Streptomyces venezuelae: one gene and its partner. The protein of the gene in region 2 binds, or shares a complex with, the protein of the main gene of each other region. Links are inferred from orthologs where the notes say so. Each region holds a gene or a part of one and is shown on either strand. Other genes may lie near its edges. The genes, in order: mfd and uvrA.

Region 1 (10,971 bases), 1.2 Mb from region 2 along the record:
ACCCGTAGGCGGGCCCGGACGGCTGCGGGTGGACGTAGGGAGCGGACTGCGCCGGGTACCACTGCGCGGTCAGGGCCGCCCGCCGGGCCTCGTGGTGCTTGATGTCGGCGACGAGGAAGTACACGCAGATCGCGAGACCGCTGAAGATCGAGCCGCCGGCGCCCAGGTTGCCCTGCCAGCCGTTGACCTCGGGCGTCGGGTCGGCCTGGATGAGCGCCATCCACACGACGGCCAGCACACCGCTGACCACCAGCAGCGTCCAGTCACGGGACTTGCGGGTGACCAGGGCGAGCCGCAGCAGGGAACCCCAGGCGAGGAAGCCGCAGCTGAGGACGGGCAGCAGCACGAACACCACGCGCAGTGCCATCACGCCCCCGGAGTCGGACTGGGGGCCGTGCTGCGGCGGAAGGCCGGGGCCGTGCATCGCTGCTCCTGACGGGCCGTGCGGAAGAGGTTTCGGGTCTGAGGGTATACAGCGTTCCCGGCCAGGGGTGAGGGGATGCGCGCAACCGTTGCACGCTCGCTGCACGGCCGTTCACTCCGGCGTGACCGTGCCGTCGGAGAGGCCGTCGTGGAACCCCTGCACGAGTTGTTCGCCGAGCCGCCCCGCGAGCCGCAGCGCGTCCTCGAACTCGGCGAGCGCGCGGAAGCGGAGCCCGTAGCTCTGCTGCTGCGCCAGGGGCAGCCGGGGCAGCTGGAGCCGGCGTACGTCGAGCCGGGTGGCGGTGGAGGCGTGGCTGCTGGCGCGGCGGGTGTTGGCGGTGCCGCGCAGGAATCCGGCCAGGAACCACGGGTCGAGGGCGTCCGGGTCGGGGCGCAGCAGGGCCAGGCCGCGGCCCGGTACGGCGCCCGCGACGGCCTCGTCGACGACCCGGGCGACGGCCGCGCCGCCGACGAGGGGGACGAGCACGTCGCCGGGGGCGGTGAGCACGGGCTCGTCGGTTCCGGGCACGAGGGTGCCGGACGGGCCGCCTCCGGTGCAGACGTCCTGTTCGGTGAGGACGGGGGCGGATCCGGTGCCGCCACCGGTGCCGGTGTGCAGTTCCAGGGCTCCGGCGCGGGCGAGTTCGCCGACGGTGGTCATCGGCGGCCGGGCCGTGCCCCCGGCGGGCGCGGCCGCGGGCGGCGGGGTGAGCCGGGCGGCCCTGCCGAGGGTCTCGCCCAGCCTCTCCCGTACGGCGGTCAGTTCGGCGGGACCGCCGCCGGCGGCCGGCGGGGGCAGGTGGCGGGCGGGGGTGAGGTCCACGTCGTCGTCGAGCAGCTCGATGACGGGGACGACGCGGCGGACGCCCGGCGCCTCGGCCACCGATCCGGTGCGGTCGTACGCGCTCCAGGCGTCCGTCACCGCGCCGTGCACGGCGGGCCAGGCGGAACGCAGTCCCTCGTCGGCGGCGAGGGCCGCGGTGTCGACGAGCAGCAGCCCGGCCGGGGGCGCCGCGTGCGGGGCCGGCCGGCGCAGCACCCACACGTGCAGGGGGATCCCGTACGGGGGCGCGGCGCCGGCCGGGAGCGCGACGACGGCCCGCAGTGCGCCGCGGCGCAGCAGGTCGGCGCGGATGCGGCGGCCGGAGCGGCGGGCGGCGACGGCGGGCGGCATGAGCAGTACGGCGGTGCCGCCCTCGCGCAGGTGGGCCAGGGCGTGCTGGATCCAGGCGAGTTCGGATTCGGTGCGGGCCGGGAAGCCGTATTCCCAGCGCGGGTCGTAGGCCAGTTCCTCGTGGCCCCAGCCGCGTTCGTTGAACGGCGGGTGGCAGAGCACGGCGTCGACGGTGTCCTGGGCGAAGGCGTCGGCCCGCAGGCTGTCGGCGGCGGCCGCGCGGACCTGGGGCGTTCCGTTCAGGGCGAGGCGCAGGGCGGCGAGGGCGGCGAGTTCGGGCGCGGAGTCCTGCGCGTACAGGGCGGTGGCGCCGGGGACGGCGCGCAGCAGGGTGCCGGTTCCGCAGGCGGGGTCGAGGACGGTGCGGGAGGAGGGCCCGGCGAGGGCGGCCATGAGGGCGGCGAGGCCGTCCGGGGTGAGCGTGTACTGGCGGGGGTTGGCGTCGAGGTGGCGCCCGAGGAGGAACTCGAAGGCCTGGCGCGCCCCGAGTTCGGCGGCGAGTTCGGCGGCGGCCCGCAGCAGCGGCATGGCGGCCGGGTGCAGCGGGATCTCGGCGAGCGCGTGGCCGGGCCCGAGGCGCGCGCCGAGCACCTGGTCGAGGACGGGCCGCAGCAGGGTGGCCATGCGCTCGTCGGAGACGGCGGTCAGCTCCAGCCAGTGGGCGGGCCGGTCCCGTACGACGAGCAGGGCGCCGCCGGCCTTGACGAGTGCGGTGACGGCTCCGCCGGGGTGGGCGGTGATCTGCCGCCAGACGCGTTCGCGCAGCGGGACCTCGGCGAGCTTGCCCTGGGCGCGCAGCCAGTGCTCCACCTCGTCCAGGGAGAAGGAGGGGCTGGTCTCGGTGCCGCCGACGGGCTTGGGGAAGTCGGCGTGGCGGCGCCGCCAGTTGCTCACGGCCGCGCGGCCGACTCCGGCCAGGCGGGCGACCTCGGCCGAGGTGACCTCGGCCGCAGTGGCCTCTGCTGCCGCTGCCTCTGCTGCCGCTGCGTCTGCTGCCGTGGCCGGTGCTGCGGCGTTCTCCTCGGACATGCGGGGGAGCATACCCGCTCACACCGAAGAGGCCGATTCACAGCGTGAACTGAAGAACTTCCGTGAATCATGTTGACTCGGTTCACGAACATCTGCTGTGATCGGGGCGTCTTCACCCGCCGGATCCTTGCGTTCCGGGCTGGGCGGAATACAATCTTCCGCTTCTCCTTTAATCTTCCTTTACCGCCGCCTTCCAGATGCCCTAGAGAGTCCCCATGCGCACCGCTCACCGCTTCACCGTCACCGCCGCCCTCGCCTGCGCCGCCGCCGTCGGCCTGACCGGGTGCTTCGCGTCGGGCCCGTTCGCGGACCTGTCCGGCTCGGAGGTGGCGGACAAGTCCGTGGACGCCCTGCGCGGCGCCTCCTCGCTCACCGTCAGCGGCAAGGTCTGGGACGGGGGCAAGCCGCTGGAGCTGAACATGGCGGTCAGCAAGACCGGCGACTGCCGGGGCACGATCGCCGGCCAGGAGGGCGCCTTCGAGCTGATCCGCAACGCCGAGTTCGTGTTCATCAAGGCGGACGAGCCCTTCTACCGCGCCCAGATGAAGGACCTGCCCAAGGACCAGGCGGACGAGGCGGTCAAGATGCTGGCCGGCCACTGGCTGAAGTCGAAGACCACGGACGCCGACGCGAAGGAACTCGCCTCCCTGTGCGACCTCGACGAGCTCCTCAAGGAGTTCGACGACAGCAAGGGCGCGGAGAAGGGCAAGGTCACCTCGGTCGACGGCCGCAAGGCCCTCACCCTGACCACCAAGACCGACGAGGGCACCGAGACCCTGCTGGTGGCCACCGAGGGCAAGCCGTACCTGCTCAAGGCGAGCGTCACCGGCAAGGAGCCGGCCGAGGTCTCCTTCACCGGCATCGACAAGCCGGTGAACGCCGAGGCGCCGACCGGCAAGGACGTCATCGACGCGGACCAGCTCGGCTGAGCCCGCGCACACGCGAGAACGGCCGTGGCCGGGGACCTCACAGGTCCCCGGCCACGGCCGTTCACGCACCGCGCCCGCCGACGGGCGCTACGAACCGAGGATGGTGGTGAGGAACTCCCCCGTCCAGGCCAGCAGTTCCCGTCCGACCACCGGCTTTCCACCGATCTTGCCCGCCTTCGGACGCGGGACCAGCACCTGCGCGGTGGCGGGCTTGAGCACCGTCCCCGGGTAGAGCCGCTTGAGCCGCAGCTCCTGCGACTCACGCAGCTCCACCGGCCCGAAGCGGACGTTGTTGCCCTGGAGGGTGATGTCCCCGACCCCGCAGGCCCGGGCCAGCATCCGCAACCCGGCCACCAGCAGCAGGTTCTCCACCGGCTCCGGCAGCTTGCCGTAGCGGTCGGTGAGCTCCTCCCGTACGGCCTTGATGTCCGCCTCGGAGGTGGCGGAGGCGATCGACCGGTACGCCTGCAGGCGCAGCCGCTCGCCCGGCGCGTAGTCGTGCGGGACGTGCGCGTCGACCGGCAGCTCGATCTTGACCTCCAGCGGCGGCTCCTCCTCCACCCCTCCCTCGACGGCGGCCCGGTAGTCGGCCACGGCCTCGCCGACCATCCGGATGTAGAGGTCGAAGCCGACGCCCGCGATGTGACCGGACTGCTCGCCGCCGAGCAGATTGCCCGCGCCGCGGATCTCCAGGTCCTTCATCGCCACGTACATGCCGGCGCCCATCTCGGTGTGCTGGGCGATCGTCGCGAGCCGCTCGTGCGCGGTCTCCGTCAGCGGCTTCTCCGGCGGGTACAGGAAGTACGCGTACCCGCGCTCGCGGCCGCGCCCGACGCGGCCGCGCAGCTGGTGCAGCTGGCTGAGGCCGAAGTTGTCGCCGCGCTCCACGATCAGGGTGTTGGCGTTGGAGATGTCGATGCCCGACTCGACGATGGTGGTGGAGACGAGCACGTCGAACTTCTTCTCCCAGAAGTCCACGACGACCTGCTCCAGGGCCTGCTCCGACATCTGGCCGTGGGCCGTCGCGATCCGCGCCTCGGGCACGATCTCACGCAGCTTCGCGGCCGCCCGGTCGATGGACTCGACCCGGTTGTGGATGTAGAAGCACTGGCCCTCGCGCAGCAGCTCGCGGCGGACGGCCGCGCCGATCTGCTTCTCCTCGTACGGCCCGACGAAGGTGAGCACCGGGTGCCGCTCCTCCGGCGGGGTGGTGATCGTCGACATCTCGCGGATGCCGGTCACCGCCATCTCCAGGGTGCGCGGGATCGGCGTCGCGGACATCGTGAGCACGTCCACGTTGGCGCGGAGCTTCTTCAGCTGCTCCTTGTGCTCCACGCCGAAGCGCTGCTCCTCGTCGACGATGACCAGGCCCAGGTCCTTGAACCGGGTCTCCTGGGAGAACAGCCGGTGCGTGCCGATGACCACGTCCACCGAGCCCTCCTTCAGCCCCTCCAGGGTGGCCTTGGACTCGGTCTCGCTCTGGAACCGCGAGAGCGCCTTCACCTTGACGGGGAACTGGCTGTAGCGCTCGGAGAAGGTGCCGAAGTGCTGCTGCACGAGCAGGGTGGTCGGGACCAGGACGGCGACCTGCTTGCCGTCCTGCACCGCCTTGAACGCGGCGCGCACGGCGATCTCGGTCTTGCCGTAACCCACGTCGCCGCAGATCAGCCGGTCCATGGGGACGGACTTCTCCATGTCCTCCTTGACCTCGGCGATGGTGGTGAGCTGGTCGGGCGTCTCCGCGTACGGGAAGGCGTCCTCCAGCTCCCGCTGCCAGGGGGTGTCCGGCCCGAACGTGTGGCCGGGGGCCGCCATGCGCGCGCTGTACAGCTTGATGAGGTCGGCGGCGATCTCCTTGACCGCCTTCTTCGCGCGCGCCTTGGTCTTGGTCCAGTCGGCGCCGCCGAGCCGGTGCAGGGTCGGGGCCTCGCCGCCCACGTACTTGGTGACCTGCTCCAGCTGGTCGGTGGGGATGTAGAGCCGGTCGCCGGGCTGCCCGCGCTTGGCCGGCGCGTACTCCACCAGCAGGTACTCACGGGTGGCGCCCTGCACCGTGCGCTGGACCATCTCGACGTAGCGGCCCACGCCGTGCTGCTCGTGGACGATGTAGTCGCCGGCCTCCAGGGTCAGCGGGTCGATGGTCTTGCGGCGCCGGGTCGGCATCCGGCCGAGGTCCTTGGTGGCGGTGCGCTGACCGGTCAGGTCGGTCTCGGTGAGGACGGCCAGGCGCAGCACCGGGTCGACGAAGCCGTTGTCGAGCGAACCGCAGGCGACGTGCACCAGGCTCGGCTCCAGCACCCGCAGTTCCGGCTCCAGCCGGGCCGCGATGCCCTCGCCGCCGAGCACCTCGACGGTACGGGCGGCCGGGCCGTGGCCCTCGGTGAGGTAGACGGTGTGCCAGCCGTCGGCGATCCAGCCCTTGGTGTCGGCCAGTGCCCGGGCGGTGTCGCCGCGGTAGGCCTCCGGGGCGTGCATGCCGAGCTTGAGGGTGTCGCTGCCGCCCGCGCTCTCGTCGGCGGCGAAGGGGGACACGGACCACCACATCATGCCCAGCTCGCGGGCCCGGTCGCGGACGTCCGCGATCCCGCGCAGCGAGGCCGCGCCGACGTCGATGGGGGCCTCGCCGCCGCCCGCGGTGGCCGCCCAGGACGCCATCAGGAACTCCTGGCTCGTCGCCACGAGGTCGGCGGCCCGGGTCCGGACCCGCTCCGGGTCGCAGACCACGGCCATCGACCCGGCCGGCAGCACGTCGATCAGCAGTTCCATCTCGTCGACGAGGACCGGGGCGAGGGACTCCATGCCCTCCACCGCGATCCCCTCGGCGATCTTGTGCAGCAGTTCGCCGAGCTCGGGGTGCGCCTCGGCGAGGGCCGCCGCCCGCTCCCGTACCGCGTCGGTCAGCAGCAGCTCACGGCAGGGCGGGGCCCACAGCCCGTGCTCGGCGATCTCCAGGGAACGCTGGTCGGCGACCTTGAAGTAGCGGATCTCCTCGACCTCGTCGCCCCAGAACTCGATGCGCAGCGGGTGTTCCTCGGTGGGCGGGAACACATCGAGGATGCCGCCGCGGACGGCGAACTCCCCGCGCTTCTCGACGAGCTCGACCCGCGCGTACGCGGCGGCCGCCAGCGCCTCGGTGACCTCGCCGAGGTCGGCGGCGCCACCGTGGCGCAGGCTGACGGGCACCAGGTCCCCGAGCCCCTTGACCTGCGGCTGGAGCACGGACCGGATGGGCGCGACGAGCACGCTCACGGGACCCGCCGCCGGGTCGTCCTTGCTCGGGTGCACCAGGCGGCGCAGGACGGCGAGCCGGCGGCCCATGGTGTCGCTGCGCGGGCTGAGCCGCTCGTGGGGCAGGGTCTCCCAGGACGGGTAGTCCACCACCTCGTCGGGGGGCAGCAGGGAGCGCAGCGCGGCGGCCAGGTCCTCGGCCTCACGCCCGGTGGCGGTGACCGCCAGGACGGTCCGCCCGGTCTGCCGGGCCAGCGCGGCGATCGCGAAGGGACGTGCGGCGGCGGGGCCGACCAGGTCCACGTGCATGCGCTTGCCGTCCCCGGCCGCGCCGACCGCCTCGGCGAGGGCGGCATCACGGGTGACGGCGTCGAGCAGTCCGTGCAGGCTCATGAAGAGGCTTTCCGTCCGGTGAAAGGGCAACGCGAAGGACCCGACACGTCGTACGGGCCGGGGGTTCCCACCCTACGACGGCGGCCCCGGCGACGCGCGAGGGATTCGGGGCACGGCGCCGGCTCCCGGCCCTCCTCGCCCTTGTGACGTTGCTCCCGCTTTACGATGTCGACGTAACCACCGCCTGAGCTCGCCGCGTCCCTTCCGTATGAGTTCACGCCGAACGGCCGAGGAGCACGAGTCCGTGACGAGCGATGCGATAGCCCGCCCGGCGCCGGTGGTACCGGCATCCGCGAAGCCGGACCGGTACGCATGGGCACCGCCCTGGCTCGTCGCGGCCGGGATGTTCCTCGTCTACCTGATCCTTTCCGTCGGGCGGTTCCGGCGGATGGACTGGGCCTCCTGGGACCTGGGGATCTTCGAGCAGGCGATCCGCGCCTACGCGCACCTGCAGGAGCCCGTCGCCGACCTGAAGGGTCCCGGGGCCAACATCCTCGGGGACCACTTCAGCCCGATCATCGCGCTCGTCGCCCCCGTCTACCGGGTCTTCCCCGGGCCCGTCACGCTGCTGGTCGTGCAGTCGGCGCTGTTCGCGCTGTCCGCCGTGCCCGTCACCCGGGCGGCCGTACGCTTCCTCGGCCGGGCCCGGGGGCTCGCCGTCGGCATCGCGTACGGGCTCTCCTGGGGCATCCAGCGGGCCGTCGAGTTCGACTTCCACGAGATCGCCTTCGCCGTGCCCCTGCTGGCCTTCGCCCTGGAGGCGGTCCTCGCCCGGCGCTGGCGGGCCGCCCTGCTGTGGGGGCTGCCCCTGGTCCTCGTCAAGGAGGACCTCGGCTTCACGCTCGCCGCACTGGCCGTGGTGGTGGCCTGGCGGGCCCGGACCACCGACCGGCGGACCGCCCTGACCGCGCTCGGCGTGGCCGGCGCGGCCTGCGTCTTCGCGGTCCTGGTGTTCACCGTCCTGATACCGGCCTTCGCCACCGCGGGATACGGCTACTGGGACAAGATCGACGGGGCGGGCCCGCTCGGCGGGATCGGCACCAAGCTCACCACCCTGGCCTGGGTGCTGATCCCCACCTCCGGGCTGCTCGCGCTGCGCTCGCCGCTGCTCCTGGTGGCCGCACCGACCCTCGGCTGGCGGTTCCTGTCCGGGGACGACCACTACTGGTCCACGGACTGGCACTACAGCGCCGTCCTCATGCCCGTCGTGGCCCTCGCCCTGGTCGACGCCATCGACACCGTCCGGCGCGGCGAGCGGCCCTGGCTGCGCTCGTACGCCCTGCAGCTGCCGGCCGCCGTCCTGGCCGCCGCCCTCGCCCTGAGCGCGACCGCCATGCCGACGGCCAAGCTCGCCGAGGCCCGTACGTACGAAAAACCCGAGCGGGTCACGGCCATCGAACGGCTCCTGGCCCGGATCCCCGACGGGGCGACCGTGGAGGCCGACACCACCCCGCTGACCCGGCTGACCTCCCGCTGCCGCGTGCTGTGGATCGGCGGCAGCAAGGGCGTGGTCCCCGACTGGATCACCATCGACAACTCCTCGAAGTGGGCCGGCGAGGACCCGACCGGCTACGCCCGCCAGCTCCACCCCGACGAGCGGTTCACCCTGGTGGGTGAGGCCGCCGGCATCGTCCTGATGCAGCGGCAGTGACCGGGGGCCGGCCCCGGCCCGGACCGGCCCCGGGAACGACCGGCCCCGGGAACGACGCCGGTCCGGGACCCGAGGTCCCGGACCGGCATTCCCCCGGACGAACGCGGAACGGTTACTCGCTCGCGATCGCGTTCAGTACGTTCATCCGCCCTGCCCGGAAGGCCGGGACCAGTGCGGCGAACAGGCCCACGAAAGCCGACGCGGCGAACACCCCGAGGATCGTCGGCCACGGGATCTCCAGCACCTTGAGGCCTTCGAGCGCGAGCAGCTGCTGCGCGGTCGCGCCCCAGCCCATGCCCAGCCCGAGGCCGAGCAGGGCGCCGAAGAGGGCGATGACCACCGACTCCAGGCGGATCATGCGGCGCAGCTGGCGGCGGGAGAGGCCGATGGCGCGCATCAGGCCGATCTCGCGGGTCCGCTCGACCACCGAGAGGGCCAGGGTGTTCACGACGCCCAGGACCGCGACGACGATCGCGAGGCCGAGCAGCCCGTAGACCATGTTCAGCAGCTGGCCGACCTGGTCCTTCAGGGCCTGCTTGTAGTCGGCCTGGTTGCGCACGGCGTACTGCGGGTACTGCGCCATCGCGGCCTTGACCGAGGCGTAGGCGGTGTCGGCGGCCTGACCGTCCTGCGCGCTGGCGAGCAGCATGAAGGGGAGCGGCATCCGGTCCGCCGGCACGTTCGCCCGTGCGGTCTCGGTGCTGATGTACTTCATGCCCTTGTCGAGGTTGCCCTCGTCACTGGTGATCGCCGCGACCTTCAGCGCGACCGTCTTGCCGCCGGTGAAGGCGACCTTGATCTCGTCACCGGTCTTGATGCCGTGCGCGGTGGCGTAGAGGGAGCCGACCGACATGGAGCCGGCGCCGTAGGCGGCCGCGTGCTCGCCGGCCGTCATCTTGCGCCGGATGTCCTTGGCGTACGTCGGGTCGGTCGCGCCGAGCTCGGTCTTCTCGGTGGTGCCGTCGGGCGCGGTGAGCGTGGCCTCCAGCTGGCGGTAGGCGGTGACGTGGTCGAGGCCGGCGGTGGCGCGCAGGGCCTGCTCGGCCAGCGGCAGGACGGGCTGGCCGGACTCGGAGGCGACGATGTAGTCCGCGCCGACCGACTTGTCGAGCTCGTCGGTGGCGGAGGCCACCATCGAGGAGCCGACCACGGACAGGCAGGCGACCAGCGCCAGGCCGATCATCAGCGCGGCGGCGGTGGCACCGGTGCGGCGCGGGTTGCGCAGGGCGTTGCGTTCGGCGAGCCGGCCCACGGACCCGAAGGGCCGCAGGACCACACCGGAGAGCACCCGCACCACGCCCGCGGCGAGCAGCGGGCCGATCACGATGAAGCCGATGAGGCTGAGGACGACGCCCAGGCCCAGCCACATCGATCCGGGTCCGGCCTTCTCGGCGGCGGTGGCGAGGTAGAGCGCCGCGCCGCCGATGCCGGTGAGGACGAGGCCGAGGACGGCGCGCACGACGCCGGCCTTCTTGTCGCCCGGGGTTCCGGACTCGCGCAGTGCGGCCATCGGGGAGACCTTGCCGGCCCGGCGGGCCGGGACGAAGGCGGAGACGACGGTGACGATGACGCCGAGGACGATGCCGGCGACGGGCGTGGTCCAGGCGACCGTCAGGTCGTCGGTGGACAGGTGCATGCCCATCTGGCCCATGAGGGCCATCAGGCCGACGGCCAGGCCCACGCCCGCGGCGACGCCCAGGACCGAGCCGACCACGCCGAGCAGGAAGGCCTCGACGACCACGGACTTGAGGACCTGCCCGCTGTCGGCGCCGATGGCACGCATCAGGCCGATCTCGCGGGTGCGCTGGGCCACCAGCATGGAGAAGGTGTTGAAGATCAGGAAGATGCCGACGAGGAAGGCGATGCCGGCGAAGCCGAGCATCACGTACTTCATGACGTCGAGGAAGGAGCCGACGTCCTTGCGGTTGGCGTCCGCGGCTTCCTTGGCGGTCTGGAGCTTGTAGGTGTCCGCGCCGGCAGCCTTGAGGGCGCTCGCGACGTTCTGCTTGAGCTGCTCGTCGCTCACCCCGTCCACGGCGGTGACGTTGACGTGCGTGAAGGAGTCGGGGGAGCCGAGCAGCGACTTCTGCGCGGTGGCCGTGTCGAAGTAGACGACGGCCGCGCCCGGGTTGGTCACGGTGAAG
Region 2 (10,459 bases):
CGGCGGGGAGCCGCCGGCTTCGACACGACCGCCGGACCGGTCTCCGGCAGCAGTGCGAAGCAGACCAGGCTGACCAGGGAGATCCCGGTCAGGTACAGCGCGACCCCCCAGGGCGGACCGGAACCGTCCGCCAGCGCCGTCGCCACGATCGGGGTCAGCGCCCCGCCCAGCACACCACCCAGGTTGTAGCCGACGGCCGCGCCCGTGCAGCGGATCCGTGGCGCGTACAGCTCGGGCAGGTAGGCGGCCACCACCGAGAACATCGTGACCATGCCCAGCAGTGCGCCGGTGAAGCCGACGGTCATCAGCAGTGGATCGGCCGTTCGCAACAGCGCCACCAGCGGGAACATCCACACCACGCAGATCGCACACCCGATCAGGCACAGCGGCCGCCGCCCGTAGCGGTCGCCGAGCATCGCGATCAGCGGAGTCACCAGGCCCTTGATCGCGACCGCCACCATGATGCAGGCCAGCATCGCCGTGCGGCCCACCGAGAGGTGCTCGGTGGCGTACGCGAGGGACCAGGTGGTGACCGCGTAGAAGACGGCGTACCCCACGGCGAGCGCCCCGCCGGTCAGCAGGAGCAGCCGCCAGTGGCCCCGGAACACCTCGGCCAGCGGGGCCTCGGCCCGCCGGTCCGTGGCGGCGAGCGCCCGGAACTGCGGGGTCTCCTCCACCGAGCGGCGCAGCCACAGCCCGGCCAGCGCCAGCACCCCGGCCGCCCAGAACGGCACCCGCCACCCCCAGGCGGTGAACTGGGCATCGGTCAGCGACGCGGACAGCCCCAGCATCAGGCCGTTGGCGAGCAGGAAGCCCGCGGCCGGGCCCATCTGCGGGAAGCTCGACCAGAGCCCGCGCCGCCGCTCGGGGGCGTGCTCGGCGGTCAGCAGTACGGCACCACCCCATTCCCCGCCCAGCCCGAGGCCCTGCAGGAAGCGCAGCAGGAGCAGGAGTACGGGCGCGGCCATGCCGATCGAGCCGTACGTCGGCACGCAGCCGACGGCCACCGTGGCGAGGCCGGTGAGCAGGAGGGAGGCGAGCAGCACGGGGCGCCTGCCGTAGCGGTCGCCGATGTGGCCGAAGACCGCCGAACCGAGCGGGCGGGCCAGGAAGCCGACGCCGAAGGTGCCGAAGGCGGCGAGGGTTCCGGCGAGCGGGGAGAAGGAGGGGAAGAAGAGCGGGCCGAGCACGAGGGCGGCGGCCGTCCCGTACACGAAGAAGTCGTAGAACTCGATCGCGGTCCCGGCGAGCGAGGCCGTGGCGAGCCGCAGCATGCCAGGCCCGGCGGAGCTGACCGTGTCGTCGGCTTCGAGGGCTTCGAGGGGCTCGGCGGCCCGGGCGGGAGACGGCGCGCGGGACGCCGCGGGAGGCGTGGCGGGGGGACGGGCGGAGGGCGCCCGGGGCGGGGACGGGTCGTGTGGCATGCCGCACCAGATACCCGTTCCCCGCCCCTCAGGGCGTGGGTTCGGCCGCAAGCGACCGGAAGGAGTGCGTCGCGTCGTGAAGTTGACGCGTTGCGGCGCCTACCAGCCGCGCTCGCGCCACTCGGCCAGGTGCGGACGCTCGGCGCCGAGGGTGGTGTCGTTGCCGTGTCCCGGGTAGACCCAGGTCTCGTCCGGCAGCTGCTCGAAGATCTTGTGCTGCACGTCGTCGATGAGGCTGGCGAAGGCCTTCGGGTCGTCGTGCGTGTTGCCGACGCCGCCCGGGAAGAGGCAGTCGCCGGTGAAGACGTGCGCGTGCCCGTGCGGGTCGTCGTAGACCAGGGCGATCGAGCCCGGGGTGTGGCCCACGAGGTGGCGGGCGGTCAGGCTGACCCGGCCGACCGTGATCGTGTCCCCGTCGGCGACGAGCACGTCGGTCGCCACCGGGATGCCCTCGGCGTCGAGCGCGCCCGCGTAGGTGCGCGCACCGGTCGCCTCGACCACCTCGGCGAGCGCGCCCCAGTGGTCACCGTGCTGGTGCGTGGTGACCACGGAGGCGATGCCGTCGTCGCCGATCAGGCTGAGCAGGGTGCCCGCCTCGGCGGCCGCGTCGATGAGCAGCTGCTCGTCGGTGGCGCGGCAGCGCAGCAGGTAGGCGTTGTTGTTCATCGGGCCCACCGCGACCTTGGAAATCATCAGGTCCGCAAGTTCGTGCACGTCGGCGGGACCGCCGACCTTGACCTCTCCGGTGTACGTCATGCCTTGATCCTAGAGCGGGGGGAGTTCGGGCAGGGCGTCTCCGGCCTCGATGGCGAGGTGGGCGCCCTTGAGGCCGCGGCCGGCCAGCCAGCCGAGCAGGTCGTCCCCGGCGCCGCTGAGGGTCACCGGGGTGCCCTCGGTGCCGCCGGTGCGCGCGACGAAGGTGCCGTCCGAGTACTGGAGGGTGACCGGCGGGACCTCGGGGCGGCCGGACCAGCGGTCGGCGAGGAAGGCGATCTCGCGCTCGGTGAACTCGTCCGGGAGGTCGGAGAGCTCGTAGCCGATGTTCAGGTCGACGTGGTGCAGGTCGACCTCGACCCAGCGGCGGAAGGGCACGTTGGCGGCGAGGTCGGTGACGCCGTTGCGCAGCTCGACCGTGCGGGACCAGTCCTGGTCGGGCTCGGTGGTGGCGATGAAGCGGGCCGCGGAATCACGGAGGTCCGTCAGGTGTTCTTCCAGGGGCCGGCCGGCGTCGCGCTCGATGTCCGCGTCACGGGCGGAGGCGCTCTCGTACATCGGGCGTCCCTCGAAGACGTTGACGAGCGCGTCCGCGTTGCGTGCGAGGTGGGCCAGGATGTGGCCGCGGGTCCAGCCCGGGAGGTGTGACTCCTCGGCGAGGGCCGCGTTGTCCAGTTTCGCGACAGCGGTCAGCAGCCGGTCCGTGGCTTCACGTACAGATCGCAGGTCGTGCACATGATCAGTCATGACGGCGAGCCTAGTGGCTCACCGCTCGCCACCACACGATTGGGTGAAGCGGTCTGCGGAGTGCCGTAAATCGAATGTGCGTGCTATACGCTCGGAAGTCCAAGGACCAAGTCCATCGCAGAGGCGCCCCCCATACCCTGGGACGGGGGCCCGTGCCCCCGCTCTCTCAAGAAAGGTGCGGACCGGCGTGACCGACCGTCTCATCGTTCGTGGCGCTCGCGAGCACAACCTGAAGAACGTCTCGCTCGACCTGCCCCGCGACTCACTCATCGTCTTCACCGGACTCTCCGGGTCGGGCAAGTCCTCCCTGGCCTTCGACACGATCTTCGCCGAGGGCCAGCGCCGCTACGTCGAGTCGCTCTCGTCGTACGCCCGCCAGTTCCTCGGGCAGATGGACAAGCCCGACGTCGACTTCATCGAGGGCCTCTCCCCGGCCGTCTCGATCGACCAGAAGTCGACCTCGCGCAACCCGCGCTCGACCGTGGGCACCATCACCGAGGTCTACGACTACCTCCGCCTCCTCTTCGCCCGCATCGGCAAGCCGCACTGCCCCGAGTGCCGCCGGCCCATCTCGCGCCAGTCGCCGCAGGCCATCGTCGACAAGGTGCTCGCGCTCCCCGAGGGCAGCCGCTTCCAGGTGCTCTCGCCGCTGGTGCGTGAGCGCAAGGGTGAGTTCGTCGACCTCTTCGCCGATCTCCAGACCAAGGGCTACAGCCGGGCGCGGGTGGACGGGGAGACCATCCAGCTCTCCGAGCCGCCCACGCTGAAGAAGCAGGAGAAGCACACCATCGAGGTGGTCATCGACCGCCTCACCGTCAAGGAGAGCGCCAAGCGTCGGCTCACCGACTCCGTGGAGACCGCCCTCGGCCTCTCCGGCGGCATGGTGATCCTCGACTTCGTCGACCTCGCCGAGGACGACCCCGAGCGTGAGCGGATGTACTCCGAGCACCTCTACTGCCCCTATGACGACCTGTCCTTCGAGGAGCTGGAGCCGCGCTCCTTCTCCTTCAACTCGCCCTTCGGCGCCTGTCCCGAGTGCACGGGTATCGGTACGCGCATGGAGGTGGACCCGGAACTGATCGTCCCGGACGAGGACAAGTCCCTGGACGAGGGCGCGGTCTCGCCGTGGTCGCTCGGCCACACCAAGGACTACTTCCAGCGGCTGATCGGCGCGCTCGCCGGGGAGCTGGGCTTCCGCACCGACATCGCGTGGGCCGGACTGCCGGCCCGCGCGAAGAAGGCCCTGCTGTACGGGCACAAGACGCAGATCGAGGTCCGCTACCGCAACCGGTACGGGCGGGAGCGGGCGTACACGACGGCCTTCGAGGGCGCAGTGCCCTTCGTCAAGCGGCGGCACGCGGAGTCGGAGAGCGACGCCAGCCGTGAGCGCTTCGAGGGCTACATGCGCGAGGTGCCCTGCCCGACCTGTGAGGGCACCCGCCTCAAGCCGATCGTGCTCGCCGTGACGGTGATGGAGAAGTCCATCGCCGAGGTCGCCGCCATGTCGATCAGCGAGTGCGCGGACTTCCTGGGACGGATGCGGCTCGACGCCCGCGACAAGAAGATCGCCGAGCGGGTCCTCAAGGAGGTCAACGAACGGCTCCGCTTCCTCGTGGACGTCGGTCTCGACTACCTCTCGCTCAACCGGGCCGCCGGCACGCTGTCGGGCGGCGAGGCCCAGCGCATCCGGCTCGCCACCCAGATCGGCTCCGGCCTCGTCGGCGTGCTCTACGTGCTGGACGAGCCGTCCATCGGTCTGCACCAGCGGGACAACCACCGGCTGATCGAGACCCTGGTGCGGCTGCGGGACATGGGCAACACGCTCATCGTGGTCGAGCACGACGAGGACACCATCAAGGTGGCCGACTGGGTCGTGGACATCGGTCCCGGCGCGGGCGAGCACGGCGGCAAGGTCGTGCACAGCGGTTCGCTGAAGGAACTGCTGAAGAACACCGAGTCGATGACCGGCCAGTACCTGTCGGGCAAGAAGTCCATCGAGATCCCGGACGTCCGCCGGCCCGTGAACGGGGAGCGCAAGCTGACCGTCCACGGCGCCAAGGAGAACAACCTGCGGGACATCGACGTGTCCTTCCCGCTGGGTGTGCTGACCGCCGTGACCGGGGTGTCGGGCTCCGGCAAGTCGACGCTGGTCAACGACATCCTCTACACGCACCTGGCGCGCGAGCTGAACGGCGCCCGCTCGGTGCCGGGCCGGCACACCCGCGTCGACGGCGACGAGCTCGTCGACAAGGTCGTGCACGTCGACCAGTCGCCGATCGGCCGCACCCCGCGGTCCAATCCGGCCACGTACACCGGTGTCTTCGACCACGTGCGCAAGCTGTTCGCCGAGACGATGGAGGCGAAGGTGCGCGGCTATCTGCCGGGCCGCTTCTCCTTCAACGTGAAGGGCGGCCGGTGCGAGAACTGCGCCGGTGACGGCACCATCAAGATCGAGATGAACTTCCTGCCGGACGTCTACGTCCCCTGCGAGGTCTGCCACGGCGACCGGTACAACCGGGAGACGCTGGAGGTCCACTACAAGGGCAAGTCCATCGCGGAAGTCCTGAACATGCCGATCGAAGAGGCACTGGGCTTCTTCGAGGCGGTGCCGACGATCGCGCGCCACCTCAAGACGCTCAACGAGGTCGGGCTGGGCTACGTCCGCCTCGGCCAGTCCGCGCCGACCCTGTCGGGTGGTGAGGCGCAGCGCGTGAAGCTGGCCTCCGAGCTGCAGAAGCGGTCGACGGGCCGCACGGTCTACGTGCTGGACGAGCCGACCACGGGTCTGCACTTCGAGGACATCTCGAAGCTGATCAAGGTGCTGTCGGGGCTGGTGGACAAGGGGAACTCGGTGATCGTCATCGAGCACAACCTGGACGTCATCAAGACCGCGGACTGGGTCATCGACATGGGCCCGGAAGGTGGCTACGGCGGCGGCCTGGTGGTGGCCGAAGGCACGCCGGAGGCGGTGGCCTCGGTGGGCGCCAGCCACACCGGCAAGTTCCTGAGGGACATCCTGGGCGCGGACCGGGTCTCCGACGCGGGGGCGTCCCCGGTGCGGGCCGCGGCGAAGAAGGCCCCGGCCAAGAAGGCTCCCGCCAAGAAGGCCCCGGCGAAGAAGGCCGTGGCCACCAAGGCGGCGGCCGCGAAGAAGACCGCCCCGGCGAAGAAGACGACGACCCGGACCCCCAAGGCGTAACCGCCGAGAGGCGTTCGTGAGCGGTTCGCGTACGACGGAAGGGTCCGGCCGACGGCCGGACCCTTCCGCGTCCGCCCGAGCGGCGGCGGACGCCACCGCGGGCCGAGCCGAGCAGGGCCGAGCGGCTCCCGTCAGAGCTCCGCCGCGTACGGCGGCTCCGCGCCCGCCCGCGTGCAGGTCAGGGCTGCCGCGTGGGCGGCGTATGACAGCACCTCCGGCCAGTCCACCGGGCCGCCCGGCACCAGGGCGAGCCGGTGCAGCAGAGCGGCGTTGACGGTGTCGCCCGCGCCGATCGTGTCCACCACCGGCACCGCGCGCGCCGCCGCCGCGTACTGCCCGCCCTCCCGCGTCCAGGCCGTCAGGCCCGCCGCGCCCCGGGTCAGCACCACCGCCGAAGGCCCGGCAGCCAGCCAGTCCTCGACCCGGCCGCCCAGCCAGGCCGCGTCCTCCTCCGACAGCTTGAGGACACGCGTGTGCGGCAGCAGCCGTTCCAGGAAGCGGATGCGGTACGCCGCCGGGTCCGCGATCAGCGCCGGCCGGATGTTGGGGTCCAGCAGGGTGAGCACCCCGCGCCCCGACTCCCGGCGCAGCAGGGCCTCGTACGCGCTCGCGCCCGGTTCCAGGACCAGCGAGCAGGTGCCGAGCGCGAGCGCCCGTACCCCGTCCGGGAGGGCGGGCGGCAGTGTGAACAGCCGGTCCGCGGTGCCCCCGACGTAGAAGCCGTACGAGGCCGAGCCGTCCGGGGCCAGCGAGGGCACGGCGAGCGTGGTCGGCTCCGGTCCGCGCTGGACCAGCGACAGGTCCACCCCGGCGGCCCGCAGCCCGGCCAGCAGACTCTCGCCGAAACCGTCCGACGAGACCCGCGAGCAGAAAGCCACCTCGGCGCCGAGCCGGCCGAGCGCCAGCGCGGTGTTGTACGGTCCGCCGCCCGGCCGGGGCAGCAGCGCCCCGGGCGGCTGCGCCACGGGCACCAGGTCGATGAGGGCTTCTCCGCCGACGACGATCACGCGGGGGAAGCTACCTCATGGGACGGAGGTATCGTCGGGTGGGCCGGTGCCCCGGCCGGGTTCCGGCCCGCGCCCCGCCCCGCACCCCCTTCCCCACGTGCCCGCACCCCGTTCCGCAGCTCAGGAGAACCGCATGCCCGCGCCGCAGTCGCCCGCCCGCCGTACCGTCCTCAAGGGCGCCGCCGCGCTCGCCGGGGCCGCGGGCGCCGGAGCGACCCTCGCGGCCTGCTCCACCGAGACCAACAGCGGGGGCCACACCCCCGCCACCCCCACCGCGCCGGTGGACCTGGGCGCCGCGGCCGACGTCCCGGTGGGCGGCGCGAAGCTGTACCGGGAGAACAAGCTGGTCGTCAGCTGCCCCGCCGAGGGCGAGTACCGGGCCTTCAGTGCCCAGTGCACGCACGCCGGCTGCGTCCTGGACAAGATCGACGAGGGCGAGGGGAACTGCCCCTGCCACGGCAGCCGCTTCGACGTGAAGACCGGCAAGGTCCTGCGCGGTCCGGCCTCCGCCCCGCTGCCCGCCGTCCCGGTCCGGGCCGAGAACGGCCGGCTCGTCGCCGGCTGACCCCCGCCCGGGCCCGAGCCCGTGCCGGCACCCGACCGGGCCGGGGCCCGCGCCCGCCCCGGGCCCGTCGCGCCCGCCCCGCGCCCGCCGCCGGGCCCGCCGCGCCCGTCGCGCGCGCAGCGCCCGACCTCAGTCCCAGTCCCAGGCGATCCCGAGGATTCCGCGCCGCACCGACTGCTCCACCAGGTGCACCGCCCGGTGCCGGCCGCTGGGCGTCAGGTCCACGAGGCCGGTGCGCGGGGCCCCGGGCCCGCCCCGGGCGAAGCGGCGGCAGCGCACCGGCAGGGCCGCCTCGTCGAAGCTGACCTGGAGCATGTACTGCCCGCCGGCGTAGCTGAACCCGCGGACGTACTCGCCGCTGCGGGCTCCGGTCCCGTCCTCGATCCCGTAACCGAAGACGTGGGTGTCCCCGCGCCGCAGCCGCGCGTCGAAGAGCAGCTCGGCGACCACCACCCCGGACTCAGGGTGGCACCGCACCCGGCCCGTGCGGCAGTTCTCGTACGCCGCCACGCGCATCCGCGACACGTCGCAGCCCGGGTCGCCGTGGTGGACGGCCAGGTAGCGGTCGACGCCGTCGCGGTGGGCCCGGACGATCTGCTGCGACTCGCGGACCCGCAGCTCACCGGCCGGTCCGATGCGGACCCGCTCGTGGTGGCCGACCGAGTGCAGCCCTCCGTCGGGCGGCAGGTCCAGCCCGTCCAGCAGCCGTTCCACGGTCCCGCCCATGCTGAACAGCGCCCGGTACGAGCGGGTGGGCGGGCGCGCGGGACCGGGTCCGGCATCCTCGGCGGCCAGCAGGCGCAGGAGGGCGCCGTCGGGCAGTTCCAGGATCCGTTCCAGCGCGGTGACCGCCCGCAGCGACTCCGGGTGACGGGGCCGCCGGGCGCCCTGCTGCCAGTAACTGAGGCTGGTCACGCCGACCTTGATGCCCTGTGCCGCCAGTCGGTGCTGGACCCGGTGCAGGGGCAGTCCGCGCGCGGCGAGGGCGGCGCGCAGGGCGAGGTGGAAGGGGCCGCCGCGCAGCAGCCGGCCGAGTTCCGCCGTGTCCTCGGTGGGCCGCATGGCGACTCCTTCGTGAACGTTCACACGGGCCGGCACGGGGGATCGCGGCGGCGGCTCCGGGGGACCAGGTGACACGGCAGCATCCGTTCACACCGCAGCCCCACCGTTCACACAGCAATGTCACCGCGTATTGAAGCGTGTTGACCTGATCGCGACAACTGTCTGATGCTCCTGAACAGCGTCCGGACGCGCTCCTCCACCCCCCACACCCCACACCGGGAGGAACGCGATGCGCAACCGAAACCGGCGGCGATCCCCAGCCGCCGACCGTCTCACCGCCGTACTCACCGCTCTGCTGTTCACCCTGCCCCTCGGTGCCGGCACCGCCACCGCCGCCGAGGCCGGCACCGATTCCGCCCTCGCCGCCAAGCGCCTGAACATCACCATGCAGGCGCAGCAGAAGACCAACTGGTGCTGGGCCGCCGGCGGCAACACCATCGCCACCTGGTTCGGCCGGAACCACAGCCAGAACCAGTTCTGCAACGCCGCCTTCAACCGTCAGCAGGGCAGCGAATGCCCGAACAACCAGGCCACCCTGGGCAACGTCCAGACCGGACTGCGCTGGGCCGGTATCAACCCCGGCTCGTACGTCAGCGGCTGGCTCCAGTACTCCACCGTCCAGACGGAGATCAACGCCAACCGGCCCGTCGAGACCCGCATCCAGTGGTCGAACGGCGGCGGTCACATGCACGTCGTCTACGGCTACGACACCGCGAGCAACTGGGTCTACTGGGGAGACCCCTGGCCCTCCAGCGACCGCTACAACTGGGCCTCGCACGCCTGGTACGTGAACAACAGCAGCTTCTCCTGGACCCACTCCCTCTACCGGATCGGGGCGTGAGCGCCATGACCCCGCGCGTATCGGCCGCCGCAGCCGTCCTCGCCGCCACCGCCCTCCTCGGCCTCGCCCCGCAGGCCGCCGCCGCTCCCGGGGGCCCGGTGCCGCAGCCCCCGGCCGCCACCGCCGAGAACACGGCCGCCGCCGCGCGGGCGGCCGCCGCCCCGGACACCCTGGCCACCCTCTCCCGCTTCTTCGCCCGCGAGGGCAAGGTCTCCCCCGCCGCCGCGCAGCCCCGGATCGAGGGCGAGGCGATACCGGTCAACCACCTCTCCCCGGAGTTCGTCGCCGGCAGAGCGGGCGCGGCCGTCGCCCGCCTGGAGTTCCTCGCCAGCGAGGCCGTCTCCTCCGACGGGCAGCGGGCCGCGCTGTGGACCGCGCGGACGGAGGCGGGCTGGGAGGTCGTGAACATCGCCACCGGCGACGACGAGTTCCGCTATGCCCGGCTGGGTGCGCAGAGGCTGCCCGGCGGGACGGTGTTCCGGGAGCCGCAGATCGACGCCTGGTACGTGGCCGGGGGCGGGCGGGTGCTGCCGCTGGACAAGGACGCGGTACGGGCCGTCGGCGCCGGCGGGACGAGCCTGGCCGCGTATCGCGTGCGCGTCGTCAAGGCGTACGGGGACAAGCTGCCGGGCTCCGCGTATGCGGAGGGCGGCATGGCGGGAGGCTATGCCGAGGGCGGCGCGGAGGCCGATGCGGCGCCGGTCGCCGTGGCCGCCGCTGCCCATGCCGGCGCCGGTGCCGAGGGCGCGCCGGTGCCGTGGGTGGCCGGGGCCGGTGCGCTGGTGCTCGGGGTGCTGGGCGTGGCCGCCGTCCGGCGATCCCGCCGGGCGGGTGCGCCGGCCTGAGCGGCTGAACTCCGCCCGCGGGGCCCGGCCCGACCCCCACCTCGGGGCCGGGCCC

What was found.
Region 1: the proteins of uvrA (region 2) and mfd are in contact, whole or in part, in a crystal structure (PDB 4DFC), measured with the Escherichia coli proteins. The link is inferred for Streptomyces venezuelae from one-to-one orthologs.

The regions. Positions count from the first base shown.
Region 1 is NZ_CP029189.1:3,009,916-3,020,886, forward strand. Bases 3,443-7,558 are described here. They hold mfd (transcription-repair coupling factor), read right to left. Parts: upstream 7,177-7,558; coding sequence 3,643-7,176; downstream 3,443-3,642. Other genes in these bases: DEJ51_RS12970 (hypothetical protein), read left to right, coding at 3,443-3,555; DEJ51_RS12980 (DUF2079 domain-containing protein), read left to right, coding at 7,385-7,558. In the rest of the region: DEJ51_RS12960 (hypothetical protein), read right to left, coding at 1-424; DEJ51_RS12965 (N-6 DNA methylase), read right to left, coding at 536-2,626; more of DEJ51_RS12970, read left to right, coding at 2,842-3,442; more of DEJ51_RS12980, read left to right, coding at 7,559-8,827; DEJ51_RS12985 (ABC transporter permease), read right to left, coding at 8,940-10,971. UniProt on the Escherichia coli protein: Couples transcription and DNA repair by recognizing RNA polymerase (RNAP) stalled at DNA lesions. Mediates ATP-dependent release of RNAP and its truncated transcript from the DNA, and recruitment of nucleotide excision repair machinery to the damaged site.
Region 2 is NZ_CP029189.1:1,853,967-1,864,425, reverse strand. The notes cover bases 2,681-6,284. They hold uvrA (excinuclease ABC subunit UvrA), read left to right. Parts: upstream 2,681-3,072; coding sequence 3,073-6,084; downstream 6,085-6,284. Other genes in these bases: DEJ51_RS07775 (carbohydrate kinase family protein), read right to left, coding at 6,216-6,284; DEJ51_RS07785 (maleylpyruvate isomerase family mycothiol-dependent enzyme), read right to left, coding at 2,681-2,885. Also shown: DEJ51_RS07795 (MFS transporter), read right to left, coding at 1-1,274; DEJ51_RS07790 (MBL fold metallo-hydrolase), read right to left, coding at 1,524-2,180; more of DEJ51_RS07785, read right to left, coding at 2,190-2,680; more of DEJ51_RS07775, read right to left, coding at 6,285-7,091; DEJ51_RS07770 (Rieske (2Fe-2S) protein), read left to right, coding at 7,225-7,656; DEJ51_RS07765 (hypothetical protein), read right to left, coding at 7,786-8,718; DEJ51_RS07760 (papain-like cysteine protease family protein), read left to right, coding at 8,948-9,559; DEJ51_RS07755 (hypothetical protein), read left to right, coding at 9,565-10,404. UniProt on the Escherichia coli protein: The UvrABC repair system catalyzes the recognition and processing of DNA lesions. UvrA is an ATPase and a DNA-binding protein. A damage recognition complex composed of 2 UvrA and 2 UvrB subunits scans DNA for abnormalities.